2 regions of the Streptococcus sp. ELY_125 genome follow, and region 2 is predicted to be linked to the other one. Evidence: predicted binding sites of a transcription regulator. Region 2 holds the regulator's gene; the other holds the start of a gene.
The links. Region 2 encodes NrdR, which represses ribonucleotide reductase genes. Its sites were predicted from a motif close to ACACNATATATNGTGT; they were not measured.

Region 1 (14,931 bases), on a different contig from region 2:
TTTTTCCATTCGTACAGCCCTTCAGGAATTTCACTGCGCATAAAGAGTGTTAGTGACAAACCTTGATCAACATGCTCGGTAGCAGCTGCGTAAATATCAATGACTTTACGCATATCCATATCATAAGCAGATGTGTAGTAAGGAATGGTATCTGTCGACAAACCGCTGGCTGGATAGTAGATCTTACCAATTTTCTTTTCTTGCCGCTCTTCAATCCGTTGGGTGATAGGGTGAATTGAGGCAGAGACATCGTTGATATAAGAGATAGATCCATTTGGTGCGACAGCTAGACGATTCTGGTGATAGAGACCATCTTTCATAACGGCCTGACGGAGAGCTTCCCAGTCCTCAGCTTGCGGGATAAAGTGTCCTTCAAAGAGTTTCTTAACACGCTCAGATTTAGGCACAAACTCACCGGTCACGTATTTGTCAAAGTAAGTGCCATCAGCGTATTTAGATTTTTCAAAACCGACGAAAGACTCACTGCGTTCACGGGCAATATTGTTGGATTCAACCAAGGTCCAGTAGTTCATCAGCATGAAATAGATGTCAGTGAACTCAATCGATTCAGGACTGCCGTACTCAATGTGGTTACGAGCGAGGAAGGAGTGGAGCCCCATTGCCCCCAAGCCAAAGGTATGAGCTTGCTCATTACCGGCCTTGATCGTTGGGACCGCTTCAATATTTGAGGAATCTGTCACAAAAGTAAGTGCACGGGTCATAGCCTTAATAGAACGGCCAAAATCTGGAGATGCCATCATATTCACTACATTGGTAGAACCAAGGTTACATGAAATATCGGTTCCCATCTGTACAAATTCTTGTGCATCATTAATCAAGCTAGGCTTTTGAACTTGCAGAACCTCTGAACACAAGTTAGACATAATGATGCGACCATCTATAGGATTTGATCGATTGGCTGCATCGACATTGATGATATAGGGATAGCCTGATTCTTGCTGCAACTTAGAAATTTCGGTTTCTAACTCACGAGCAGAGATTTTTGTTTTGGCAATCTTAGGATTAGCCACTAACTCATCATACTTTTCGGTAATATTAATATAGTTGAACGGGACACCGTACTCTTTTTCTACAGAGTACGGACTAAAGAGGTACATCTCCTCATTTTTGCGGGCCAATTCATAGAATTTATCAGGAACAGTAATCCCCAATGACAGGGTCTTAACCCGAACCTTTTCATCCGCATTTTCCTTTTTAGTTGATAAGAAAGAAAGGATATCAGGGTGGAAGACATCCAGATAAACTGCCCCGGCTCCCTGACGTTGTCCCAGCTGGTTAGAATAAGAGAAACTGTCTTCAAAGAGCTTCATCACGGGCACAACACCAGAAGCTGCCCCTGCGTAGCCTTTGATTGGGGCTCCAGCTTCGCGCAAGTTGCTGAGCGAAATCCCAACACCGCCTCCGATACGTGATAGCTGAAGAGCTGAGTTGATGGAACGACCGATAGCATTCATATCGTCGGTTACTTGAATTAAGAAACATGAGACTAATTCCCCCCGACGGCTGCGTCCAGCATTTAGAAAGGATGGTGTTGCTGGTTGATAGCGCTGATGAATCATCTCCCTTGCCAAATCGCTGGCCAACTGTTCATCTCCATTTGCAAAGTAGAGAGCGTTAAAGAGAACGCGGTCCTCAATGCTTTCGAGATAATACTCGCCATCATTAGTCTTTAAAGCATACTGCTGGTAGAACTTATAAGCGGCCATGAAAGATTGAAAATGAAAGTCTGCTGCTTGCAGCTCCTGTGCTAGCCCTTCGATAAAATCAGCTGAGTACTTCCTGATAAAATCAGCTTCGATGTAATCATTAGCCATTAAGTAATTTATTTTGTCCGTAATAGAATCAAAGGCCATAGAATTAGGCACAACATTCTCCCTGAAGAAAGCCTGCAGGGCTTCTTTATCCTTATTAAGAGGAATTTGACCATTGACAGGACGGTTAATTTCATTGTTGAGGCGGAAGTAGGAAACTTCGCCTAAATCTTTAAGACTCATAGGTATTTCCTTTTATCTATAATAATTATAATGTAGGGTTGTTAAATTTAAACTGCCAAGCAGTTTTGAACTGCTTGGTCAGCCTTGTCCTTATATGTGAAACTAAATAATTTCTTTTAGTTTAGCAGGTTGAAAACCTGAGAAAGCTACATCACCAGCCTCGATAACTGGAGCGGCCGTAAAACCTAAACTCTTAACATAATCAATTTTCTCTGGCTGCTCATCGATGTTAATCTCTTCAAAATCAGCACCATTTTGCTCCAAGAACTTCTTGGTCATCTTGCATTGCATGCAGTTGTTTTTAGAAAACAAAGTAATCTGTGACATCGTATCTCTCCTATAAATTAGTACCTAATAAGGATACCCAAATTAGAAAGAAAAAGCAAGCAATTTTGCTCAAAAACCACAATATTTTGTGCCAGTCAAAAAAACCACCCCCAACATCTTGTGGTAAACTTTTCTTCTTAAAATATGCCGAGAAATCCAGTGATAGCAAGGATTCATTAGAAAACTACCAAGAAAATCGGAACCACTATCTACTATATATTAGATAACCGACGGTATTCTGGATTGAAAAATGAATGGGACAGACGCATCTACTGCCAATGGATAAAATCTTCTTGGCGGTTCGATATCCAATTTACTTGAAGTATTAAAATACAGGAGATTCAGCCGACTTACTTTCATGGTGTTTTGATGCTGTGCCAATAAATCTTTTATAGTTCTTTGGAGGCATGCTGAAATAATAAATTTTTTCGATACTTGGTGTGTAAACTAAATATTTTGTGCACTAAAACTAATCTAGTAACATATACCATAGATTTAATACAAATTAGGAACCCATGTACAAATCAAGAGCTATGATTTGTACTGTGGATTTTTCTTCTTCGACAATTTATCCTATTCTAAGGACAGGTAATAGTTGTGTTATACTCATGTCCGAGAGCAGTAACCTGGAAAAACTACCTTCAATGTATCTAGACTATCTAAAACGAATTCGTTAGAAATAAGCTCAGCTAAAGAGGTGATAATATGGCAGATAAAATTACGTTGAAAAATAACAAACTGCAGGTTACAGACAATCCTACCATCGTTTATATTGAGGGTGATGGCATAGGTCGGGATATCTGGTACGGCGCTCAGACTATTTTTGATACAGCGATTGCTAAGGCATATAAGGGACGAAGAAAGCTCGAATGGCAGGAAGCTCTAGCTGGTAAAAAAGCTTTTAAAAAAACAGGACATTGGTTACCAATGGAAACTTTACAAATGATTAAGGAAAATTTGATCGCCATCAAAGGTCCTTTAGAGACACCAATTGGCCAAGGAATACAGTCTTTGAATGTTTCCCTTCGTCAGGAATTGGATCTTTACGCCTGCGTTCGGCCCATTCGTCATTTCAAAGGAATTGAAAGTCCACTGAAACATCCTGAAAAAGTTGCTATGACTATCTTTCGCGAAAATACAGAAGATCTTTATGCTGGGATTGAATGGGAAGCTGGCAGCAGCCAGGTCAAAAAGGTTTTGGATTTCCTTCAATTTGAGATGGCGGTTGATCAAATTCGTTTTCCTGAAACAACCAGCATCGGTGTTAAACCAATTTCTATTCAGGGGAGTGAACGTTTAATTCGTTCGGCTATTACATATGCCTTGGCTAATAACTTACTGCGAGTCACCCTAGTGCATAAGGGCAATATCCAAAAATATACAGAGGGTGGCTTCAGAAAATGGGGCTATGGACTAGCCCAGCGTGAATTTTCAGCTGAATTAGCCAGTGGACAATTAGTTATTGACGATATTATTGCTGATAATTTTTTTCAGCAGATTCTCCTTAATCCTGAGCGTTTTGAAGTCGTTGCCTTGACTAATCTCAATGGAGACTACGCTAGTGATGCTTTAGCTGCCCAAGTCGGTGGTATAGGCATATCGCCGGGTGCTAATATCAATTACCAGACAGGACACGCTGTTTTTGAAGCAACACACGGAACCGCTCCTGATATTGCGGGGTGTGGTCTCGCCAATCCCTGTTCAATTTTGCTGTCGGGAGCAATGATGTTGGCATATATCGGCTGGAGTGAAGCCGCTGCTTTAATTGAAAATGCTATTGAGGCAGCATTTTCAAAAGGCTGTTTTACGAGAGATCTGGCAGGCAATCGGCCTAGTCTAACGACGGCCCAATTTATTGCTGCCTTATTAGAAGAACTGCAGAAAGAATAGCAATATTTGCTGGTTGAAAATTAGAAAATATATCTAAGAAAAGGGTTTCAAAAAATTTTCGTAAATAACTTTATACCTTGAAAATAAGCAAACGGTATGATATAATCCTATTTTGTAAGGGTTATCATGTGATAATCCAAAAAATATTTACATTAGAAAAAAGGAGAATCCTTATGGCTTCTAAAGATTTCCACATTGTTGCAGAAACAGGTATTCACGCACGTCCAGCCACTTTGCTTGTGCAAACAGCTAGTAAATTTGCCTCAGATATCACTTTGGACTACAAAGGTAAATCAGTAAACCTTAAATCAATTATGGGTGTTATGAGCCTTGGTGTTGGTCAAGGTGCTGATGTAACAATCACAGCAGAAGGTTCAGATGCAGATGATGCTATCGTAGCTATCGATGAAACAATGACAAAAGAAGGATTGGCTTAAAACTATGACAGAAATGCTTAAAGGAATTGCAGCATCAGATGGTGTTGCTGTTGCTAAGGCATATCTACTAGTTCAACCGGACTTATCATTTGAGACTGTATCCGTTACAGATACAAATGCAGAGGAGGCTCGTCTAGACGCAGCTCTAGCAGCGGCGCAAGACGAGCTTTCTCTTATCCGTGAGAAAGCAGTAGATAGCCTAGGAGAGGAAGCCGCAGCCGTATTTGATGCGCACTTGATGGTTCTTGCTGACCCAGAAATGGTTGGGCAAATTAAAGAGACGATTCGCGCTAAAGAGGTGAATGCCGAAGCTGCCTTGACAGAAGTGACAGATATGTTCATCACTATCTTTGAAGGTATGGAGGATAACCCTTACATGCAGGAGCGTGCAGCGGATATTCGCGACGTAACCAAGCGTGTACTAGCAAATCTCCTTGGTAAAAAATTGCCCGACCCAGCGTCGATTAACGAGGAATCAATCGTCATTGCTCACGATTTGACTCCGTCAGACACAGCACAACTGGATAAGAAGTTTGTTAAAGCCTTTGTGACTAATATTGGTGGACGTACCAGCCACTCTGCCATTATGGCACGTACGCTGGAAATTGCAGCTGTACTTGGTACCAATAATGTGACGGACACCGTTAAAAATGGTGACCTCATAGCAGTTAATGGTATCACTGGTCAAGTAATTATTAATCCTACTGACGAACAAGTGGCTGAGTTTAAGGCGGCTGGTGAAGCTTACGCCAAGCAAAAGGCTGAATGGGCTCTCCTGAAAGATGCTGAGACAGTGACTGCTGATGGCAAGCATTTTGAATTAGCAGCCAATATCGGTACACCTAAAGATGTTGAAGGTGTCAACGATAATGGTGCTGAAGCTGTTGGTCTCTACCGTACAGAATTCTTGTATATGGATTCTCAAGACTTCCCAACTGAAGATGAACAATATGAAGCTTACAAGGCTGTACTCGAAGGTATGAATGGTAAGCCAGTTGTGGTTCGTACTATGGATATCGGTGGCGATAAAGAACTGCCTTACTTCGATCTTCCAAAAGAAATGAACCCTTTCCTTGGTTTCCGTGCTTTGCGTATCTCGATTTCTGAGACTGGCGATGCCATGTTCCGTACACAAATTCGTGCCCTTCTTCGTGCCTCAGTTCATGGTCAATTGCGGATTATGTTCCCAATGGTTGCCCTTCTTAAAGAATTCCGTGCTGCTAAGGCCGTTTTTGAAGAGGAAAAAGCTAACCTCAAGGCTGAAGGTATTGCCGTAGCCGACAATATTCAGGTGGGGATCATGATTGAAATCCCTGCAGCAGCAATGTTGGCTGACCAATTTGCTAAAGAAGTGGACTTCTTCTCAATTGGTACCAACGACCTTATCCAATACACTATGGCTGCAGACCGTATGAACGAACAAGTATCATACCTCTACCAACCCTATAACCCATCAATCCTTCGCTTGATTAATAATGTTATCAAGGCGGCTCACGCAGAAGGTAAATGGGCTGGTATGTGTGGTGAAATGGCCGGCGACCAGACAGCAGTTCCATTGCTGGTCGGTATGGGGCTTGATGAATTCTCTATGTCCGCAACATCAGTTCTTCGTACACGTAGCCTGATGAAGAAATTGGATACCACTAAGATGGCAGAGTACGCTAACCGTGCTTTGACAGAATGTGCTACTATGGAAGAAGTTCTTGAACTTGAAAAAGAATATATCAACTTTGACTAATAGACTGTTGAAGTTAGATGAGTCTGTGACAGAAGTCCAGACTCTTTTATTGTTCTAGATTTACTAGATTAACGCAGTGGTTGAAGATTCTATCTTGGGGGAGCCCCACTCTCTCTTTAGCCAATTCAACTAGACACTAAGAGTCTAATCAACATTTAATTTAGTTCAAAATATTCTGATTATTCTTGGTAGCAGATATTGGAAAAATAGCTAAAAAGTGATAGAATAGGTCTATCAACGCTAAAAGGAGAACTAGATGACGACACAATACAAAAACTACGTCAACGGTGAGTGGGTCTTATCTGACCAAGAGATTAAAATCTATGAACCGGCAACTGGTGAAGAACTGGGCTCTGTTCCAGCTATGAGTCAAGCAGAAGTAGATCACGTTTACGAGGTAGCCAAGGCGGCTCTGCCAGCATGGCGTGCCCTTTCCTATGTAGAGCGTGCAGCTTACCTGCACAAGGCAGCTGATATCTTGGAGCGTGATGCTGAAAAGCTAGGTGCAGTTCTTTCAAAAGAGATTGCTAAAGGCCTGAAATCTGCTATTGGAGAAGTAACACGCACAGCTGAAATTGTTCACTATGCTGCTGAAGAAGGTATTCGAGCAGAAGGTGAAGTCTTGGAAGGTGGTAGTTTTGATGCTGCCAGCAAGAAGAAAGTTGCTATGGTTCGCCGCGAACCTGTCGGTCTTGTTTTGGCTATTTCGCCATTTAACTACCCTGTAAATCTAGCAGGTTCCAAAATTGCACCGGCCTTGATTTCAGGAAATGTAGTAGCCTTTAAACCACCGACGCAAGGCTCTATCTCTGGCTTACTTTTGGCAGAAGCCTTTGCTGAGGCTGGCATTCCTGCAGGTGTCTTCAATACAATTACTGGTCGCGGTTCCGTTATTGGTGATTATATTGTTGAACATGAAGCAGTTGATTTCATCAACTTTACTGGTTCAACACCAGTTGGAGAAAATATCGGGAAGTTAGCTGGTATGCGACCAATTATGTTGGAACTTGGCGGTAAAGATGCAGCTATCGTACTGGAAGATGCTGACCTTGAATTAACAGCTAAGAATATTGTTGACGGTGCTTTCGGTTATTCCGGACAACGCTGTACAGCTGTCAAGCGTGTGCTCGTCATGGATAGTGTAGCAGATCAATTAGTTCAACTGGTTACTGAGAAAGTTGAAAAACTGTCTGTCGGTATGCCAGAAGACAACGCTGATATTACGCCATTAATTGACACAAAATCAGCTGATTATGTTGAAGGCCTGATCCAAGAAGCTGCTGACAAGGGAGCACATGCGGCAACTCCTATCAAGCGAGATGGCAATATCATTTATCCAACCGTCTTTGATAAGGTGACAACAGACATGCGTCTGGCTTGGGAAGAGCCATTTGGACCTGTTTTGCCAATTATCCGTGTTAATTCTGTTGATGAAGCACTTGAAATTGCCAACAAGTCTGAGTACGGTTTACAAAGTTCAGTCTTTACTAAAGACTTCCCATTAGCTGTTAAGATTGCTGAGCAGCTGGAAGTTGGTACAGTCCATATCAATAATAAGACTCAGCGCGGTACAGATAATTTCCCATTCTTGGGAGCTAAAAAGTCAGGTGCTGGTGTTCAAGGTGTTAAATACTCTATTGAAGCTATGACCAACGTTAAATCAATTGTGTTTGACATTGCTGATTAAAAAATAGAAGAAGAGGAGCGTAAGGGTTCAATTTCCTAGCTCCTTTTTCCATACCCAAAAAGGCTCTGTAATAACTTATGGAGACTTTATCTTCCCCACTACAGGAATCAAGGGTCATTTGCTTATAACCTATAATATGGAGAAAAGTTTAGCTTCGTTGATACTTTCACTTGAAAAAAGCAACCGTTATCCTCCGACGATTGCTCCTTTGATAATAGGCATATACGAAAAATTATTATTGAAAGTAACGAAACTTCCCTGACTAACTTTATCCTTCAAGTTGAGCTTTAGCCCAGCTGTTATCCTGCCGTAAGGTCCCAGCACTTGTATAACTCTGTCGGTAAACATTGTAAGTTAGTCCAGGCTTATAAAAATTGACAGGCTGATCGTAATCTGTTAAGTGGTAAAGAGTAATGATATGATTGAGTTTGGTATTATAGCTAGTATCAGTCGCATAAAGACCAGTCAAGGTCTGGGTAGCCTCCTGATAGTCTCGAGTATTCGATTTATGAGTATCAGCGTAGAGATTTTGGCTGAGCAGATCAGCATAATCTTCTAAGGATTGAGTATAAGAGGGATATTTTCTGAACTGGGCATCGATCTTATAAGCGTTGCCCTTGCCATCATCCTCCCAGGTCTGAAAAGTCGCAGAGTCGCCTTTATAATCTCCCTTGATACCAAAGAGGTTATAATTGGGCTCAGAACCAAGTTTAGAAGTTCCATGGTTGCTTTCTAAGACGGCTTGGGCAATCATAACAGAAGCGTAGAGATCGTGGTCTTGGGCAATATTTCTGGCATCTTCGCCAATCTGATTGACAAAATATAGCACAGCAAGATCCTGGCTATCGCTCGGTTTGGGAGGCTGGCTGGTATTTTGACTGAAGCGGGTCAGCAGGATGTAGGAGCCAAACAAGACGATAGCTGCTGTCAATAGCATTGTCAAGATGAAGGATTTGCGATTCTGTTTCTTGATGGAAAAGAATTTTCGCCAGCCATACTTTTTGCTTTTACGTTTTGCCATGGTTCACCTCCTTTGCTGAGAATTCCGTACTGATTAGTATAGCATAGATAAAGGGATTTCTGTTGGAAAAACCAAAATATGGTAGAATAATAGAAAACCTAGCATTGCATTAAAAGCTTAGGAATAACTGATTTTCTGGTATTAGCTTCACCCGAATTAGAGATAGAGCTAGCCTACTGGCTTTTGATGGGGCATTTTGTCTGCAGATAAACGGTACTGGCTTTCAAAACCTTAGTCTTTCTAGCTATCTTGTAAATTGAGTCTGCCTTGGTGCCTAGCAACCTAGAAAAGATCCTGCCTAGCACTAAAAAGTGACAATAGCAACGAAAGTTTACCCTTATTCAGTATTAAGGAGCAGTTTATGCGCGATAATCATTTACATACTTATTTTTCTTACGATTCCGATGCCCGATTTGAAGATTACCTGAGTCAATTTAAGGGGGAGATTGTAACAACTGAGCACTACGATCTCTCAAATCCCTATACTAGGCAGGATGATATTCCAGATTATAAAGCTTACACAAAAGAAATTGCAGATTTGAACAAAAAATTTGGCAACCGTATAAAAAGGGGCGTTGAAATTGGTTATTACCAGCCGCGTGAAGCAGACATTTTAGAATTTTTGTCTGATAAGAACTACGATTTAAAGCTGCTTTCAGTTCACCACAATGGCCGCAATGATTATTTAGATGATGAGATAGCAGATAGAGATAAATATGAAGTGACCCAAGAATACCTAGATAGACTGGAATATGCTATCGGTCGAATTGATGCCGATGTATTGGCTCATTTTGACTATGGTTTTCGCTTATTTGGGATGTCAGTAGCAGAGCTTCAGCTGTATCAAGAGCAGCTGCTTCGAATCTTTCAAAAAATGATAGATAACCATCTAGCTTTTGAGTTGAACAGCAAATCTATGTATCTCTATCATCATGAACATCTTTACCGCTATGCTCTCTCTCTAGTCAAATCATTGGGCTGTCAGCGCTACTCCCTTGGCTCAGATGCCCATAAATTGGATCATTTCCGTTTGAATTTCGATAAAATGCAAGTACTTATGAAAGAGTTTGGTATTGATGAAACCCAGCTTATTTGAGCCTACAATCACCGCTTGGATTTTCGAGAAAATTCTGGCAAAATCTTTCAATGACTTGGGAATTATGTTAGAATGAAGTGGTAAATAATTTTAATAGAAGAGGTATGTGAAATGTCACGTAAACCAATTATCGCCGGAAACTGGAAGATGAATAAGACTGCTGCAGAAGCTCGTGAATTTATTGATGCTGTGAAAAACAATATTCCTTCAAACCAACTCGTTGATACTGTTGTGGGCTCTCCTGCCCTCTTTCTTGAAGGCATGAAAAAAGGCGCTAAAAATACTGAATTGCAAGTAGCTGCCCAAAACTGCTACTGGGAAGACTTTGGTGCTTTCACTGGTGAAACAAGCCCAGCAGCGCTTGCAGCTCTCGGTGTTGAATATGTTATCATTGGTCACTCAGAACGCCGCGATTACTTCCATGAAACAGACGAAGAAATCAACAAAAAAGCTCATGCTATTTTCGACCACAACATGACTCCTATCCTTTGCTGTGGTGAGTCTCTCGAAACTTATGAAGCAGGAAAAACGGCTGAATGGATTGAAGGACAAATTACTGCAGATCTTAAAGGTTTGAGTGCTGAGCAAGTGTCTAACTTGGTTATCGCTTACGAGCCAATCTGGGCTATTGGTACTGGTAAATCAGCTGATGCCAACATTGCTGATGAAATCTGTGGTGTTGTTCGTTCAACAGTTGAAAAACTCTACGGTACAGAAGTGGCACAAGCCGTTCGTATCCAGTACGGTGGTTCTGTAAAACCTGAAAATATTGCGGAATATATGGCTAAAGAAAATGTTGACGGTGCCCTTGTTGGTGGTGCTTCACTGCAAACCGATAGTTTCCTTGCCCTTCTTGACTTCGTAAAATAGGTGTCTGTAATAAAACACTATAAAAAGCAACTCTACCCAGAGTCGCTTTTTTTGTTGCTTCGCTTTATTATCATCGTCCTAAAATTTTTTTAATAGTATTTAGAACTTTATATTTTAATGGATTTGGATAGTAGCGAAAGGTTCCCGTTTTACGGACGATATAGCCGTTGAAATTCTGTTTAAACTTCAAGACACCATCGCTATTATCGAAAATCCCCTGAATACCTAAGAAATTGTAGGTTGGAATGCCACGTTTTAAGGCTTCTAACATGACATATTCCTGCAGGAGGGCAGGTGCGTAGAATTTGTTAAATTCTGTATAAGAACCGCTAAAAAGATAGATAGCTTCTTGTTTCGTATAGACAAAAAGGCTGCCTGCCAAGATGACGTCATCCTGGCCATATTGTTCAATCAGCTGTCTAGCTTCGCTTTTACGAACCTCAAAGGTTTCATACTGACTGGAGAATTCCCGAAGCTGATTTTGTTTTTTTTCTGAGTTTGGATTTTTTTCTAAGTCGGCTTGCAATTTAGAAATCTTTTGTCCCAGTTTATCTTGATCGTCCTGCAAGTGTCCTAGGTAGTCTTGGAAGTTGATACTAGCCACCATAAATTCAGCCTTGTCCCCCCAGCTATCATAGAAATCCTGATAGTAGTCTAGGGGTTTGTCGGTATAATCACGACGATCTGATGTTGTGGACGTAATCTCTTTGAAGATTGATAATTCCTCGCGCTGGAGCTTACGCAATTTGGTCCCAAAAGTCTTAGACTTTTTAACTAGCGGACGTCCCTTCTTGCTGAAGGATTTTAGCAGATTATCTGCAGTAAGAGCAGTCATATCCTTGACATAATGCCAGTCAGGTTCACCGCCCGGATAGCCAGTCTGAAGGCCATCGTGCTGAAAGCCTAAATCGGTTAAAGTTTTAATCAGCTCAGGGCGCTCTTGATCACTGGGCTTACCATCACTGTCAAAAGTTTGGTAGGTATCATAGGGTTTCACAATAAGCTCTAGAACCCCCTGGTTCTTAGCATAGTCCTGCAAAGCTTGATAAAAATCACTGAGATACCTAGTATCTGTTGAAAAGGGGCCGGAATTAATTTCCATGTGGAGGCCACCAGTCATAGGGATAGTGAAAAGCAGGGCAGCCACTTGCAGCTTCCCATCAGCTTTAAGCCCTACATAGCTGATACTATAACCGCGTCTGCGAAAGAGGTCTGCCATTTCAACGGATTGCATGAAGGATTTGTAGGAAACTTCTTGGCTGAATTGTTCAAAAACTTCTTGACTCAAAATTTCAAACGTCATTAGTGGTTGCTCCTTGCTTGTTTCCGTTTATTGTAAGCAAACATGGCCGGTTTATAGAGAAGGCTGACAGGAATATTAAACTCACCGATAAATTCTTCGATGGTTGGATTAAAATTAGATTTGAATTTAGTCAAACCGTCATCCAATGTTCCTTCGACACCGCCCATATTGGCCCAGGTGATACCATCAGTATAGGCATCTTCAAAAACTTTAGGATAAAGTGAGTACTGTGGATAAAATTTCTTGAATTCGTCGTTCATTCCGGCGTAGAGCATTTCCATAACATTACCGAAACGAACAGATAAAATTCCAGCGATAATAAGGTCATCATCGTATTTATTGACAAAGTCTTCAAATTCCGCAATATATTTTTTTACTGAGTTTTGTTGCTGAGTCAATTTGGTCAGTCGCTTCTTTTGATGGTCAGCCGTTTCTGATAAATCTTTTTCAATCTGCTCCAGCTGCTCTTTGTACTCAGCTAAACGCTTGGACAGATTAACCTTAGCCAAGTGCAGATAGGCATCATCACCATAGATGGACATCATCTTTTTAAAATAATCATAGTTCCGTAGGGCAACTCCCTTGCGATTTTCTGTCAGTGCAACAACATCAGCAAAGGCTTGAACATCATCAATACTGCCGCGACTTGTTACAACCCCACGATTATTGGCATCTTTCATTAACCGTTTAGTATGTTTGGGGAAGGTTGCTGCCATATCTTCTTGAGTGTAAACGTTGGCTTGAAAACGAGGCTGAATGCTCTCTGCGATTTCACTTGTTCGTCCAGTCCACTGTGCCCCAGCTTTTTGAAGTTTATCTAAGATAGCCAGAGTATCAGGGTTTTCTTCAATCTCTTCCCCGATCTTATATGCTTTTAACAGCAAGGCTGGATCAAACTTAATAAAAAGGGCACGTTTTGATTTCCCATACTTTTTCAAAGATTGGATAACAAAATTAACAAGGTCTTGATCCGTATAATCCATGATTGGTCCGCGCGGAATATAGAGCATGGTAAAACCTAGAGGCAGGCGCTTAATCAGGATAGAAGCAGATGCAATTTGGACCTCATCTTTGTAAAAACCAATGCGCTCATTGCTCCAATTATCCTTGACCTGTGCCCAAGCACTGCTTTGGAGTAGGTTGGTCTGATTGCTTGCTTTAGCAAAATCATCGTGTTCTTGTGCTGAGATACCAACTTTATAGGTAAACATTAATTTAAGACCCACTTTCTAAGGGCGTAAGCAACGCCGGATTCATCATTTGATTTGGTAATATGTTTGGCAATTTTTTTCAATTCAGGATTGCCGTTGGCCATCACAACGGGGTGCCCGACAACTTCCAGCATAGCTCGGTCATTTTCCTCATCACCGATGGCCATGGTCTCATCTAGACTATACCCCAGATGCTGCGCTAGGTGTTTAACAGCTTCCCCCTTGCTGGCAGTCTTATTGAGAATTTCCAGATAGAAAGGTCGGGACTTCACGATTGTGAAACGCTGATAAAAATCTTCAGGAATCTTGGCGATAGCAGCATCCAATAGTTCAGGTTCATCAATATACATAGCTTTAACGAAGTCTTTATCAGTGACTTCTTCAGGTGTACGGTAGAAAATAGGCATGCTGACTAGGGTAGATTCATGGACAGTATATTTTCCAATATCACGATTGCTGGTATAGATACCATCTTTAGTGATAGCATGCGAGTGGATCCCCAATTTATTCGCTAAGACCTCAATATCCAGATAGTCCTCATAGGCTAAACTATCTGAAAGCAAATCCTGACCGGTTGCTGTATCTTGAACCAGTCCGCCATTGAAGGTAATGACATAGTTGTCAGGTTCATTTAAATGGAGTTCGTTTAAAAGACTTTGGACACCAATGATAGGACGGCCAGTTGTAATAACCACTTTGACCCCAGCAGCCTTGGCCTCTTGGATAGCATCAAAGACATCAGCAGTAATCTGACGTTCGCTGTTAACCAAGGTGCCATCAATATCAACAGCCACGAGTTTAATTGCCATAGCATCTCCTTAATTATCAATTATAAAAGTATAACTAATACTCTCTGAAAATTAACAGGATCTCGGTAATTCTCTTTGAGCATAAAATAACAGCCTTTCTAAAAAAGGCAGAACACCTCTACTATATTACTAAAAATCCTGCCATTTGTCATGACAGGCAGTAATAGCATGAGACGCTAAAAGTTTTGAAAATAGATAACAGAACTCTATAGGTAAGCACTTAGCACGAATTTTCTAGTGGTCTAACATCATTATAGGGGTGCTTCGGCTGAGTGTTCTACAGCAGATAATCATTTTTGGAATAGCTGAGAAATTGTTTTTTTTCTTCTTGAAAGAGATCATCTGTCTCCAGCATTTCAGCAGGAAAATAGAAGCGGTAATCACCGTGGATAGTCCCTGTCAATGACTTGACAAGGGCTGATTCTTGGCTGAGTTCCTTGAGGTTGTCATCCTTTTGCAGCAGTTCAATCTGTGTTCGAGGGCTTTCTTTCTCAGGTCGATAAATGTCGTAAGGAAGATCAAAATTT
Region 2 (14,931 bases):
GTAATCAGTCGATAGACTTCAACATTCTGCTGCTGACCGATGCGGTGGGCACGGCTGATAGCCTGCATTTCCACTGCCGGATTCCACCAGAGATCAATTAAAATAACTGTATCAGCCCCCGTTAGGTTAAGACCAACCCCACCAGCTTTGAGAGAAACGAGAAAAATATCCCTGCTGCCATTATTGAAGGCCTTGGTCATTTCCTGCCGCTGCTCAGCCGGTGTAGAGCCGGTTATTTTATAGGTGGTTAAACCGAGTTCATGAGCTTCCTGCTCTGCTATCTCTAACATATCTCTGAACTGCGAGAAAACTAGGGTGCGATGTCCACTATCTTGAATCTGGCTGAGAAGTTGACGCAGACTGTCAATCTTGCCGCTTTCCCCATCGTAATTCATAAAGAGAGCCGGTGTATCACAGATTTGGCGCAATCGTGTAATCCCTGCTAGAATTTGGATCTTCTGACGATTAAGTTCAGCATCGGAAGCCTGACTAACACTATCTTGCATCTGCCTCAACTGGGCCAGATAGATAGCTTTTTGCTTATCATCTAATTCATTATAATAGGTCGTTTCAGTCAGTTCAGGTAATTCTGGCAGAACCTCTTCTTTTTTGCGCCTCATGATAAATGGTTTGATATAACGAGCTACTTCCGCAGCTTCTAGTTTAAGAAAGGCTTTTTTTGGTGGCAGAAGCCCTGGTAGCACAATTTGAAAGATTGACCAAATTTCCAGAAGCTTATTCTCAATCGGCGTACCAGAGAGTGCAAAACAATGATCAACCTCAAAGGCTCTCAATGATTGAGCTATCTTGGTTTGAGTATTTTTCATTACCTGAGCTTCATCCAAAATTAAATAGTCATAGTGCTGCGTCTGATATTGATCAAAATCCTGACGAAAAGAGGCATAACTGGTAATCATAATCTGGTGCCCCGACTCAATGATAGACAACCTTTCTTGTTTTAAACCGTAAGAAACAGCTACATCAAGTTCGGGAGCAAATTTAGTGAATTCATCCTTCCAATTATAGATTAAGCTGGAAGGTGATAAAATAAGGACTCGAGAACTTTCCTGCAATCTGGAAGTTAAAAAAGCAATTGTCTGCAGGGTCTTACCCAATCCCATATCATCAGCTAAAATACCGCCAAATCCATAATAATCCAGCATAGACAGCCACTTAACACCCGTCAGCTGATAATCCCGCAACTGGGCCTGAACAGATATCTGAGTAGTTTTAAATTCCTGAGGGTGAGTCAAATCATAGGCTAATTGCTGGAAATCAGCTGAAAAATCTACCCGTTTGGAATCCTGATAGAGCTGGGAAATTTGAAAAGCAGCCAAATTACTCAGTTTGAGATGGCCATCCTGCTGCGGTTGAGCCTGCAGAGATTTTAGAGTACGACTAATCTTCTGGGTTTCCTCATCAAAGACAACTAACCGCCCCTGATCATTGACATAATAAGGTTCATTTTTAAATAAAGCTTGAAGGGCTTGATTAATATCTCCCTCGTAGATAGAAGAAAAGTCAAAAGATACATCAAGCAATCCCTGCTGGGCTGATATTTTGACCTGTGGGCTTTCATAATAGCGAAGGGCATCTAAAGTCTCACTTAAGTGAACCTGACCCAAGTTCTGCAAACGAGGGATCGTACGAGTAAAGAAATTATAAAGCTCCTCACCGTAAAGTGGCAGATGACGGGCAGTGAACTGCCCCATAAAGCCCTCTGCTGCCAACACCCGATTGATCTGTTCTTCGCGCTTAAAGTTACTGCTAAAGGGTAATTCATTTAAACCGTCCCGGCTTCTTACCTTAACGCCATCGTAATCATACGTTACTTTGAGCAAAATCTCTTGGTTGTCAGCCAAATCCAAGTCAAAACTAGGCTTAAAATCCCTGATAGCAAAAGATCTAGGCGCATCAATACGACCTATCTCTGCAAAATCCAAAAGACTGGCAGCCAATTTCCCCTGGTCGTCCAAATCAAAGTGGACATGCTTACTCAAGTCTTCTTCAATAGCTAATCCCTTGATAGCCTTGACTAGCTTACGCTGCTTTGCAGTAAGGTGATAAAAGGTCTGACGGTAGAGGACATAAGCGTGATCAAAGAAAGATTGACTGGTTTTTTCTGAAATAATCAGCTCCAAAGATAACTGATGGACAAGAACTTTGAAGGTATATAAGCTGTCTTCCCCTGTCAACTCCTTAAAATAAATTTCTCGGTAATCATGATGATTGAGACTGATCTGAAAATCGTAGAGATCCTGCATCAGCTGGATCCCCTCTTCAAAAAAGCCATGCGGTAAGCTCAAATGCCGGGCACGGTTAGGCAAAAGATAATCTAGGTGATTGGGATCATCATCAGGAATCAGACGCCAGAGGAAGTCAATAAACTCCCGACTAGCTTCATCAAATTGAATATAAGAAATCGGCTCAAAATAATTCTTACCAATTTGATAAGAATCCTCACGCCTTAGAACCTTTAAAAAGGTGCTAATATCCCGAATAATATAGCGACGATCGTCTGGCAGGCGATTAATATAAAGCGTCCACCAGATAGCTGAGGAATAAGAATCTTGCTCTCCGGTAACCGACAAGCGATATTTGAGACTATCATCCTCATTAACGGCTAAGCCATCTAAAAAAATGCTGCCGAAAGAAAAAAGCTTCTCTTGATGCTGTTGGTAAACGTCATCATTAACCAACTGTTCAACCAATTCTTTACCAATCTCATCATTTTTTAAATAATATTCAATAGCAGCTAGATGGGGGCAGTAATTCTTTTGCGCAAACATCAAACACTCGCAGCTTACTTTATCGTCATCAAAGGAAAAAGAAAGGGCCACTCCATCTACTTCTGCTTTAATAATCTTATCAACCGTGGATAATATTTTGATTTTGCCTGCTTCAGATAGGACGATTCCTTCATTGCGGATACGTCCCGGAATCAATCTTGCCATACCAAACATTAGTCCAATCTAATTTTACTTATCTTGTCATTATAGCAGATTATATAAACTATTTCACAAAAATAGTGCCATAAAGTTCTTTTATGTTATACTGGTAACACATAAAACCTAGGCTGCAAACCAGCAAGCAAGTCAGCATTTGAACTCTATAGTTAAGTCCTAAGGGCTATTCCCAACTTTCTTTGAATCGCCTACAGCTTAGTATTTTGAGATAAGGAGAATCTCTGTTATGTCACCGACTATTCGTCTTGCTACGCAAGAAGATTTACCCTATTTGTTAGAAATTTATAAACCCTATGTTGAAGAGACAGCTATCAGCTTTGAATACAATTGCCCTTCCCTTGAAGACTTCACTCAGCGTTGGCAAAGTATTAGCCAAATCTATCCCTACTTCGTTGCTGAAGACAAGAAGCAGATCCTAGGCTATGCTTACGCCTCAGCTTTCCATCCCAGAGAAGCTTACCAGTGGTTGGCTGAGGTCACTATCTATCTGGCTCCCAACGCTAAGGGAATGGGGTTAGGACGCCTCTTTTATGAGCAATTAGAATCCTGCTTGAAGGCCCAAGGAATTCTGACAGCTTTGGCTTGTATTGCAACAACAGCCAAAGCAGATAGCCGCCTGACGAACAATAGTCAGGAATTCCATCAGCATCTAGGATATAAGGTTGTAGGACACTTCAAACAAGCCGGCTATAAATTTGGTCGTTGGTATGATATGAAATGGCTGGAAAAATCTCTTGCTACCAACCCCAGCCTACCCCAGCCTATTATCCCCTTTTCAGAAACTTCTCTCTATCAAGAGTATAAAAGCTAGAATAAAATAGAGAATGAGATGAACTCACGTTCATAGAATTGGATATTCTCCAACAGTTCCCCAAACTGTTGGAGCTATCACTTGCGCGGTCATTAAACAGTCCAGTGGGCTGTTTAATGACCGCGCCCCAAGATAAGGACCGCCAACCAGCAGTGGTTCATTGGTGCTAAAGCACCTAATGAACTGTGCAGGGGAAAGACTAAGTTGGCAGAGCCAACCAGTTTTTCTCCCAACCACTGCGCCTAGTAAATAAAATTGACCAAATAAATAAGGCTGAGAACTTTTGTCTCAACCTCTTTTTGCTATAAATAGCCATTAAAGTTGCTAAACAAAGAGACAAACTAGGCTTTCTTCTACAGATATTACCTGCTTTAATTGAACAAGACACCCACTGCTTAGTCTCATGTATAAATCCAAACGGGTATATCGCTACTTTATCTAAACCTACTTGCGCTTTCTAGCAATTAAATGAATTGGTGTTCCTTCAAAAATGAAGGCTTCGCGAATTTGATTTTCCAAAAAGCGCAGATAAGAGAAGTGCATCAACTCTTCTTCGTTAACAAAGATAACAAAAGTCGGCGGTTTGACCGAAACTTGGGTCGCATAGAAGATTTTTAAGCGTTTCCCCTTATCAGTCGGTGTTGGGTTAATAGCGACCGCATCCATAATGACATCATTAAGCACAGCAGATGGAATCCGTCTATTCTGGCTCTGACTAATGCGTTTAATCAGCTCAGGTAGCTTATGCAACCGCTGCTTAGTCTCCGCAGATACAAAGACTATTGGAGCATAAGCCAAAAATTGGAAGTTCTTTCTGATATCCATTTCCCACTGACTTACGGTGTGATTATCTTTCTCAATGGCATCCCATTTATTGACCACAATAATAATCCCTTTGCCAGCCTCGTGAGCAAAACCAGCAATTCGCTTGTCGTACTCTCGAATACCTTCTTCGGCGTTGATAACAACCAGTACAACATCTGAGCGGTCAATAGCCCGCATCGAGCGCATTACTGAGTACTTCTCAGTGTTTTCGTAGACTTTGCCAGATTTACGCATACCAGCAGTGTCGATCATAGTATACTCTTGACCTTCACTGTCTTTAAAGTTAGTATCTATGGCATCACGGGTCGTTCCAGCAAGGGGGCTAGCAATCACGCGCTCCTCACCCAATATGGCATTGATGAGGCTGGATTTGCCAACATTAGGACGTCCAATTAAACTGAACCTGATAATGTTAGGATCATCATCTTCTTTCTCAGCGGGAAGTTTTTCTACAATAGCATCTAAAATATCCCCCGTGCCGATGCCGTGAACTGAAGAAAGAGGATAGGGATCTCCCAACCCTAAGGTATAAAAATCATAAATATCGTTGCGCATTTCTGGGTTGTCTACCTTATTGACAGCCAGAATAACAGGCTTATGTGTCCGATAGAGAATCTTAGCAACATATTCATCAGCGTCTGTCACGCCTTCCTTGCCTGAGACAACAAAGACAATAACATCACTTTCCGTCATGGCAATATCAGCCTGATGTTTAATCTGCTCCATAAAGGGGGCATCAACATCATCAATCCCCCCCGTGTCAATAATGCTGAACTGACGATTCAGCCACTCAGCCTTAGTATAAATCCGATCCCGAGTAACCCCTTCAACATCCTCAACAATTGAAATGCGCTCACCCGCAATCCGATTAAAAAGAGTTGATTTCCCGACATTGGGACGTCCTACAATAGCCACAGTTGGTAAGGCCATTCCTTAAGTTCCTTTCTATACTCACTGCTTTCCCTGCAGCTCTATCTGCGATTTTCCCCTAGGAGATGAACAGCCTTAGCCAGATAGCGTACACGCTCCAGTACACGCTTAGCCTGCCAAGTTTCATCAGCTCCCTTGATATTACCAAACTTAGCCTCTAAATTAGCTAAGCTGTAATTAGAGGTGAAAAAGGTTGGTAGTTCTTCCAGCATACGGTGCTGTAAAATAACCTGCAAGATCTCATCGCGTACCCAAGATGTTGTCTGCTCTGCTCCAATATCATCTAGAATCAAAACGGGAACCGATTTAACGGCATCGATCTCTTCCTTGACATTGCCACTATTAATAGCATTTTTTATATCAATAACAAAGCTAGGGTAATGAAGCATCGTTGTCTCAACAGACTTTTTTTCAGACAATTCATGCGCCATGGCCGCCAGCATAAAGGACTTACCGATTCCCATATCCCCGTACAGATAGAGGCCTTTTTGACCAGGAGCCGGATAACTGTCTACAAAGCTAACCAAATATTTAAAGACATCCGCACGAGAGCCAGTAAGATCGACATCCTCAAAAGTAATATGTTTATAAGATCTTGGTAAACTAACTACATGAATACGATCAGCAATGGCCTTTTGCGCCTGCGCTTGCTTGAGGGCCTGTGTTTCTTTATAAGAGACATCTGCGTAACCCTCATTCATCACAAGAATAGGCTCATACCCCTTAGCCCTATACCTATCATCGGCTGTCTGATACTTGCGACGTTCACCTAAAAACTGATTAAATTTGGGCAGGCTCCGTTTGATCTCATCAGATGTCAACTGATGTTCTTGAATAAAATCTGCGATTGCTTGATCAGCCATAATCTGGTTAGTCAGAGCTTCTAGATCAACACGCTCATGAGCAGTCTTTTTTGCCAAGGTCTCCCCTATACTTTCCATCTACTCACCACCCTTTCCAAGTTTCGCTAACATTTGACGTTTCATCTCATCAAGCTTCTGCTGTTCCTCAGGTGTCGTCTGCTCTTTGTAATTTGGATTACTCCAGTCGGGCACACTGGAAACAGTTTGCTTGGATTTTTGATTTCTTGTTCGACCGTGCTGACGCAGGGCTTCAAAAGCAGCTTCAGCTGTCGTAGCCTTTTGTGATGACACGACATTTGCCAGACTCATCATAGCATTTCTAGCCAAAGTAGCAGAACTGTGTCGTTTAAAATAATAGACTATCATGACATTAATAACTTCATCAAGAAAGTCCATCTCAACCAAGTCTGACAAAATCTTCTTTTCCTTATCAGTCGTTGTTACAGCACCCAAGCCAACTTTAATCTTGGCTAAAAAATTCTCAGGTACTGAGGATTTAGCCTCTCTGATGATAATTTCCTCTTCGCGGCTGAGTTCAGTGGCTTTGTTGGACTTAGGCTGATGGAGTTTGGCTGCGATGCGCTTAGGTAAAATCTTATGGTGACTGGCAGTCTCCTTCGCCAACTGATAAACATCAAACCAAGTAAGGCTGAATTTTTCAGCAAGATTATTCAGTGCGATAACATCCTCTTTTTCCTTACTAAAATGCAGACCATCAATAGTCATTCTTTGTTTAAAACTATCCAAGTCAAAATAGGTTTTGGATCTCATAGGCTGCACATCAATCTCACCCGTATCTGAAAAAACCTCTGAAAATTTTTTGGAAAGGTTGCGTACCCGATCTAGATCGGATTTTTCCAAATCTGCCACAGCAACATCACCAATATGTCTCTCCAGCAAACGCCTATAAACAGCATGAGAGAGGAAATGTTCTGGTGTCAAAGGCTCCCTAAGTTCGATAATATATTTATCCAAATCCTGATAAAATGCCACCAGATCCATCCCAGTCAGAACAGCAAGAGAATTTTCAAAACGCGGCAGATCAAAGAGTGTGTGATTTAAAATTTCAGCAATCTTATGCAACTGTTGACCGTTATCATAAAAGCTAGTCAGATACTGATAAACCACCACAGCATCACTGCCTATAATCGGTAAATAGAGCCGAATCAGATTAGTCATATCTCTGCTGACCTGATTATTTTTCACAAAAGAAAAATTATCAATCGGTTTCATCTTGTTCCTTATTTTTCTTGTTTTTACTATGGACACGATTGGTTATCTGCTGCAAGAGATCCTCAATTTCATCCACATCCTTAAAACTGCGGTAGACACTGGCAAAGCGGACGTAGGTGATCTCATCTAAGTCCGCTAGTTCATCCATTACGAGATTGCCGATGACTTCGCTGGTAACTTCACTGTCGTATTCTCCACGAATCTTTTGTTCAATACGGCTGATTACACTTTCAATATCACTACTGGAGACAGGCCTCTTTTGAGCACTCTGGATAATGCCATTGAGAATTTTATCTCGAGAGAACTGCTCCCGCGTACCATCCTTCTTAACAACCAAGAGGGGGACTTCTTCGATGCGCTCAAAGGTTGTAAAACGCGCGCCACAGTTATCACATTCACGGCGGCGACGAATGGTATTGCCATCTTCAGCCTGACGGCTGTCAATAACGCTGGATTTATTACGATTACATCTTGGACAACGCATGCAAACACCCCAATTCTATCATTTTTTAGTAATACCTTATTTTATCATATTTTTAGGTATAAAAAAAGGATTGACCCTCCCTGTCAAATCCAGTCATCTCTTATCTATTGCCACTCTATCTCATCAGACTATTGCCCAATTAACTACGGATTACATACCCCATCCCTCGCACTGTCTGGATGTATGAGTCATTGCCAGGAATATCAATTTTACCGCGAAGGTAACGAATATAGACATCAACGACATTGGTTTCAACCGCGCCGTTACTGTAGCTCCAAACATAGTCCAGCAGTTCTTCACGTGTCATTACTGTATTGATATGCCTAAGCAGGGTCGATAATAAGGCAAATTCACGATTGGTCAAAGCAATACTCTCCCCCTTACGTATCACTGACCGATTGGCTTCATCTAATATCAGATCATGGTAAGGAGCCTTTTGGCGATAAATCCTTGTTTTTCCGCGAGCAAAGGCTTCTTCTGCCTTTTCCAGTAATTCTTCAACAGCAAAAGGCTTAATCATATACTCATCCGCTAGTTCATCAGTCTTTGATTGGATGCTGGCAATTGCTTCTCGATCGACCATCATCACAATCGGCATGGACTTCTCTCGTCTAATCTGATGCATCAAATCTAAACCATCCTTATCAGGCAGCTTGAGATCAATAAAAATTAGTTCAAAATCCCTTTCCAGAGCCATCGTCAATCCTGATTTTCCATCTTGACTGACTGTGACTTGATATCCCTTTTCTTGTAACCTTAGAGATACTAAACGTGACAAGCTTTTCTCATCTTCAATAATTAGGATTCGTTTAGCCATACTCCTACCTCCATTCGTTTGTCTATCTCTATTTCCGTAAAACAGTGATAGACTCTCCTCTTTCTTTTTACCTATTCACCTTCTTCAGGTTTACTCCGAATCAAATAAGCCTTCCAAGGCAGCAAAGGGACTCTTAGCTGCTTTCTTTTCGTCCTGCAAAGTCTGATACTGTGATTCCGTCAATACAGACCAATCCTGCCCCGATGGCAGAACATCGCTTTCTCTTTCTTCTGGTGTTAAGACCTTGAGCGGAATGTTGAGCAAAATATTATCAACAACACTCTCTTTGAGATCAATCTGATCATCCTCTAAAATTAAAACCAAATCATCCTCAACTAATTCTTTTTGGACCTCAGCTTCTGCTGCTTCTACAAAGACTTCTGATACAAAAATATTTTGATCCAAATAAACTGGCTCCATCGATCGGCTTGACGGAAGAACCAATTGATAAGTTAAATCATAATTCAGTAAAAAGAGGCCTTCATCATAACCAACTAATCCCTTGGCTTTAACGTCTGTGACATCTATAATTTCTGAATTGCGCTTCAATAGCATAGTCTTGATATCCAGTTTTTGATCAAATCGAAGACCATCCGGATTTTTTTTTAATTCTGCAATGTTAAACATAATTTCTCCCAATCGATGAACATAAACATAGGCCTTTCTTAGAAAGTACGACCTACGTATGATATTAGTAATTTTTCCTAATCAAGTCGTTAAGTTGCCTACTCAAAGAAAATCAATACAAGCTAAAAGCTCTGGAAGGTTCAACTGGCTAATAATAAGAGATGAGACTTATATTGATAAGCCTCAGAACATAATCCAGTGAACACTCAGCTATTCTAGATGGGAAAAATTCCATTTTTTCATCTAAAAGATACAGCGCTTGCCGCGATAAAATACTATTTTGATTTTCAAGGAATATCACTCTCACAAAATTGATTGCTCTTAATATAGCAGAAATAGTTTGCAATTTCTTTACAAGAAAACAAAAATCGCCCAACGAGAGCGATAGTTTTGTCATATTTAAGTTAAGCTGCCTCTAGGCGGGCAATCCGCTCTTCAATTGGCGGATGGGTGAAAAATAGAGATTTAACCCCGCCTTTTTTCTTAGGATCATTGATATAAAGAGCTGCACTGGCATCATCAACTGGTTGTTGCATAGGCTGGGATCGATCTAATTTTTTGAGCGCACTAATCAGCCCCTGAGGATTTCGCGTCAGCTCTACTGAACTGGCATCAGCCAAATATTCTCGCTGACGAGAAATAGCTAGCTGAACCAAGCTAGCAGCTAAAGGCGCCAAGATCAGGGCTATTAAAGAGAAAGCCAGCATCAGGACGCCGATACTGCCACCACCTTCACTATCGCTAGAGCGACGTCTGCTACCACCGCCCCACCACATCATGCGACCACCGATACTGGAAATCAGAGTAATGGCACTGGCTAAAGCTACAGCGATAGTTGAAATACGAATATCGTAATTTCTAATATGGCTGATTTCATGGCCGATAACCCCTTCTAATTCTTCGCGATTCATAGCCGCTAAAATACCGCTAGTTGCAGCAACTGCTGAATTTTCAGGTGAGGACCCAGTCGCAAAAGCATTGAGAGAGGGATCATCAATAACAAAGACTCGAGGCATGGGAACTTGTGCTACCATAGCCATATCTTCTACAATATGATAATAGTCAGGATAGTCTCCAGCTGTAATTTCACGGGCATTGTTCATAGACATGACCACATTAGTTGACTGAAAAATCATTGACATAGCATAGATAGTTCCAATAATGAGGGCAATAATGAGACCTCCAAGCAAACTCCCCAACCAGAGATAGCCGACAGCAGCTCCAATAATAGCCAATAGGCTAAAAAACAAGAGCAGAAGGAGAACTGTGCGCCGCTTGTTTGATGCAATTTGTTGATAGAGCATGAGTGTCTCCTATAAGTCGAAATCAACCTTGGGAACAGCCTTTTCCTCTTCAGCTGTTTTTAAAAATTGAGACGGTTTAAATCCAAAGACACCAGCAACTAAACTACTTGGGAAAGTTTGCAGTTTTGTATTGTAATTGGCTGTTGTTGAGTTATAAAGCTGACGTGAGTAAGAAATTTTATTTTCTGTATTGGTTAGTTCCTCTTGCAGCTTTACAAAACTAGCATTGGCTTTCAAATCAGGATAATTTTCCGCCACCGCAAAGATTCCTGATACCTGTTTGGTCAAAACATCACTAGCCTGCATCGCTTCTGCTGGATTCTTGGCCTGGGCTACCTGTGCACGCAGTTCAGAAATTTTTGTTAGAGTTTTTTCTTCATAGGCAGTATAGCCTTTGACAGTCTCAATCAAATTAGGGATAAGATCATTACGACGTTTCAGCTGAACATCGATCTGACTCCAAGATTCCTGCGTCTGCATACGTGAACGTACCAAACCATTATAGCTGACTACAATAAAACCAATAACGATTATAATAACAACTGCTAATATTATCCACAGCATAGATCTATCCTCCAAGTTAACAAGGGAAACAGGCAGAAGCCACGCTCATACCAATCTCAGTAAAATTAAAACTTGCCATCCTTTTTGTGTTACCCTTTTATTATAGCAGAAACCTTAGTAAAAAACAGCTCTTTCAATCGCTATCTTTTAAAAGAAAAAGAGAAGGAATGCCTTTGAGTGTGAGTTTTTAAACCGATAAGCTGTCTAAGTGAATTAAATGATAAAAAAAAAAACAAAAAGACTCAGCATGAGATAAATCAATACTGAATCTTTTAAAATTTTTTGACACTCATCAAATTATAGTTTCCTTTTTCTAACTAAGAAAGCAGCTAAAGTCAGGAAGAGATAGCCAACTACATGATATACCATACTGTCAGAAAAACCTGTTTTAGGTAGTGATGTTGGGTCTTCCTGAGCTTTCTTACTAGTCTTAGCCAGTGATTCTGCAGTTGCCTGAACATAGACAGGCTTTGCAGTCACTCTGCCTTGGACAAAAGATTTAGTAGTTAGAATGTAAATATTCTGATTGTCAAATTGATTTGCATAGGGAGCAGCTGACGATATAAGTGAACTAGATACGTCAGAATCCATGTAAGTATAGCGATACTCCCCAAAGCCTTCAGAAGCAGACGGTCCTATATAGGAAATCTCAGCATGGTCAGCTAGGTATTTTTGAGCATTTTCAGATGATAAAAAGCGAATATCTAAGCCCTTGATACTGTCTGTAAAGGACCAATTGCCATCGGCTGAAGGGTTGATGGTTTTTTCAGATATTATATAGTCAATGATGGCCTGCCGGTTTTCCAGATTGAGCAGCCGTTTTTCAGCAGCATCTCTGACACCAGGGAAATTACCTGTTGCCCGATAGTTGTTGCTGATGACGATAAAAGTTTGATTGGGGTCAATTGGCTGTCCCTGATATTTAAGTTCGCGAACGCGACTGGCAGTCGGATTAACCAATTTTCCTTCGTAGTCATACTTGTTGGGCTGCGTGATATCAAATTTGTAAGTCAGACCATCAATCACATCAAAGTTATAAGAACGATAGTTACTGTTAACCAGCTGCTGAGGTTTGCTGTTGTTTGGATCGATCTGGTTAAATTGTCCAGCAGACATTTCCAGCCATTCCTTGATTTGAGCACCTGTAAGTTTAATGATAGCAGTGACATTGTCATAGAGATAAAGATCAGCAACATTTTTAATAGCCAATGCTCCGGCAGGAATGTCTGTGTAGTAAGTGGCATCGCCGCGCGTACCCGCTTTAAACGGTGCGGCAGCAGAAAGAATTGGCAAATTAGCATCAGCTGTACCAGCCAATTGTTTTTTACCATACCAGAGTTGGGCATTGTTTACAATTTGAATAGACGGATCATCCAGCACTTGAGCAAAGTAACTGTTAATCGGTGCTGTTGTTTGGCCAACCTTTTGGCGAACATAATCTATCGTACCTTGATGCTCTTCTTTAACCATATCAATCAGCTCTTGGGCAGCCACAGGAGAAGTCGTATCAATTTTACGGAGTTTAGACTTGCTGTTAGTTACCTGCCACTTACCCTCTTTGTAGGTCAAAGTCAAATCCATAATACCAAGATGATCACCAAACTTTCCAGCCATAACAACCGGCTTGCCGTTGATGAGACCGTTGATATCATCGACACCTTTGTATTTGGCGTAAAAGCTTGTACCGTCACCATTAGGAAAATCAGCATGTGAATGTCCCGTAGCCACAGCATCAACCCCATCAATGCCAGCTAGGAAATAGCCCTCATTTTCTTCGCCGACTTCATAGTTATCATCACCGATACCCGAATGAGCTAGAACCAAAACGATGTCAGCACCAGCTTCTTTCATGCTTGGAACGATGGCTTTGACTGCTTCAACAGGATCATCAACGATAACCTTGCCTTCAAGATTGGCCTTATCCCAAACTAGAATTTGTCTTGGCAGAACGCCTGTAATGCCGACCTTGACAGTTGTTTGTCTGCCATTTGTATCAGTGAAAACTTTGTTGAGAATGATATAGGGCTGATAATAGTGCTGACCTGTATGAGCATCGCGGACATTGGCATTGACGATAGGGACATCTGATGTATTAACCATACGGTTGAGAAAATCAAGTCCGTAATTAAATTCATGATTGCCCAAAGTTTCAGCATCATAGCCTAATTTTTCAAAGGCCTTGTACATGGGGTGGGTCTGCCCTTCTTTTACAGGATTAATAAGAGCTTTGTAGGTGCCAAATGGGGTTCCTTGAATCGTATCTCCGCTGTCAACAAGGACGATATTGCTATTTTCTTTACGCGCTTTTTCAATAAGCACAGCAGTTTTAGCAAGCCCGACAGTTTGGGATGCCTTATCTTGATAATAGTCGTAGTTGACTAGGTTGGTATGGAGATCAGTTGTTGAGAGAATACGCATGTCAACCGTTTGTCCTTCAACAGGCTCTGGTGTTTTCACAGTCTCTTTAGTTTGAGATGCTGCTGTAACTGGAGGTGCCATTTTAAGCCCTGCAGTATCTGCTTCACTTGTTAGCGTTTCCGAACTTTTTCCAGATGAAGGCACGGATTCAACAGATAAAGGTTGAGCGCTTGTTTTGGCTTGTACAGAAGTTGGCACAGCCGACTCGGCAGCCTGATTAGGAACCCCGCGGCCGTCTTCCTCAGCTATATTGCTACTTGCTGTTGAAGCTACCGCACCACTATTAGCCGAAGGTAATTCATCTGCTTGGACAAGAAGTCCAGTACCACTGGCTGCCACAAAAAGAGATAGTGCTAGCGCACTTTTTAAGAAATGATGTTTAGACATTGTGATCTCCTTTGAAAATAAAAGTAAAGATACACCTCTATTATACAAAAAGAAAGCCTTTTCAGTAAGGAGAAATTAAAAGGGAGTGGACAAAATTCAAAAATTAGAAGGAATTGATTGCCGGCAACTCTCTTATTTTCAGGTATTCGATCTGCTGGAATGGTCTGAACCCCAAAATATCAGCCCATCCTTTTGTTTTTAGAGAGCCATTGCACCTCGAGCTATCGGATCCCACACAGTTAGATGGATCGTATTTTTCGTTTTGTCCTTGTGATAAAAACGTACCTCAACCGTGCGGGGGGATCGTTAAAGATCATTGATAAGAGCAGTGGAGCTAGTCTCATTAGCAACCTTTGTTTTAAGAGTTTATCCAAAAAACATAAGGACTGAACCAGTTTTTGTCCAGACTTTCAAAAGCATTGAAAAAAAGAAAATTTCTCCACCAATAATTCCTTATTTTTACCTATAATCTAAAACATGGTAGAATAGAGCTATTAAAATGGATAAAAGAAGGAAACTGATGACACCTCAAGAATTTTACGAGCAGCTGGCTGCAGCCGGCTTTCCCCTGACAGAACAGCAAAAACAGCAATTTGCGACCTACTTTGAACTCTTGATTGACTGGAATAACAAGATTAACCTAACAGCTATCACTGAAAAAAACGAGGTTTATCTAAAACACTTTTACGATTCCTTGGCTCC

Region 1: a site for NrdR is predicted at 2,419-2,434, ahead of AC4HAL_RS04830 (redoxin NrdH). Genes of this name have one in related genera too.

What each region holds. Positions count from the first base shown of each region.
Region 1 is NZ_JBZFUM010000008.1:27,505-42,435, forward strand. Features, by position in the region: gene nrdE (class 1b ribonucleoside-diphosphate reductase subunit alpha) at 1-2,015, opposite strand, end outside; gene AC4HAL_RS04830 (redoxin NrdH) at 2,118-2,342, opposite strand; gene icd (NADP-dependent isocitrate dehydrogenase) at 3,048-4,232, shown strand; gene AC4HAL_RS04840 (phosphocarrier protein HPr) at 4,406-4,669, shown strand; gene ptsP (phosphoenolpyruvate--protein phosphotransferase) at 4,674-6,407, shown strand; gene AC4HAL_RS04850 (NADP-dependent glyceraldehyde-3-phosphate dehydrogenase) at 6,664-8,094, shown strand; gene AC4HAL_RS04855 (glucosaminidase domain-containing protein) at 8,363-9,115, opposite strand; gene AC4HAL_RS04860 (PHP domain-containing protein) at 9,477-10,211, shown strand; gene tpiA (triose-phosphate isomerase) at 10,323-11,081, shown strand; gene AC4HAL_RS04870 (aminoacyltransferase) at 11,152-12,384, opposite strand; gene AC4HAL_RS04875 (aminoacyltransferase) at 12,384-13,595, opposite strand; gene yidA (sugar-phosphatase) at 13,595-14,404, opposite strand; gene AC4HAL_RS04885 (HD domain-containing protein) at 14,682-14,931, opposite strand, start outside.
Region 2 is NZ_JBZFUM010000011.1:15,582-30,512, forward strand. Features, by position in the region: gene AC4HAL_RS05825 (pilus expression-regulating Snf2 family helicase) at 1-2,954, opposite strand, end outside; gene AC4HAL_RS05830 (GNAT family N-acetyltransferase) at 3,193-3,777, shown strand; gene der (ribosome biogenesis GTPase Der) at 4,222-5,532, opposite strand; gene dnaI (primosomal protein DnaI) at 5,574-6,473, opposite strand; gene AC4HAL_RS05845 (replication initiation and membrane attachment family protein) at 6,474-7,628, opposite strand; gene nrdR (transcriptional regulator NrdR) at 7,615-8,112, opposite strand; gene AC4HAL_RS05855 (response regulator transcription factor) at 8,252-8,929, opposite strand; gene AC4HAL_RS05860 (YceD family protein) at 9,020-9,556, opposite strand; gene htpX (zinc metalloprotease HtpX) at 9,961-10,860, opposite strand; gene AC4HAL_RS05870 (LemA family protein) at 10,870-11,424, opposite strand; gene AC4HAL_RS05875 (bifunctional 2',3'-cyclic-nucleotide 2'-phosphodiesterase/3'-nucleotidase) at 11,722-14,229, opposite strand; gene rsmG (16S rRNA (guanine(527)-N(7))-methyltransferase RsmG) at 14,750-14,931, shown strand, end outside.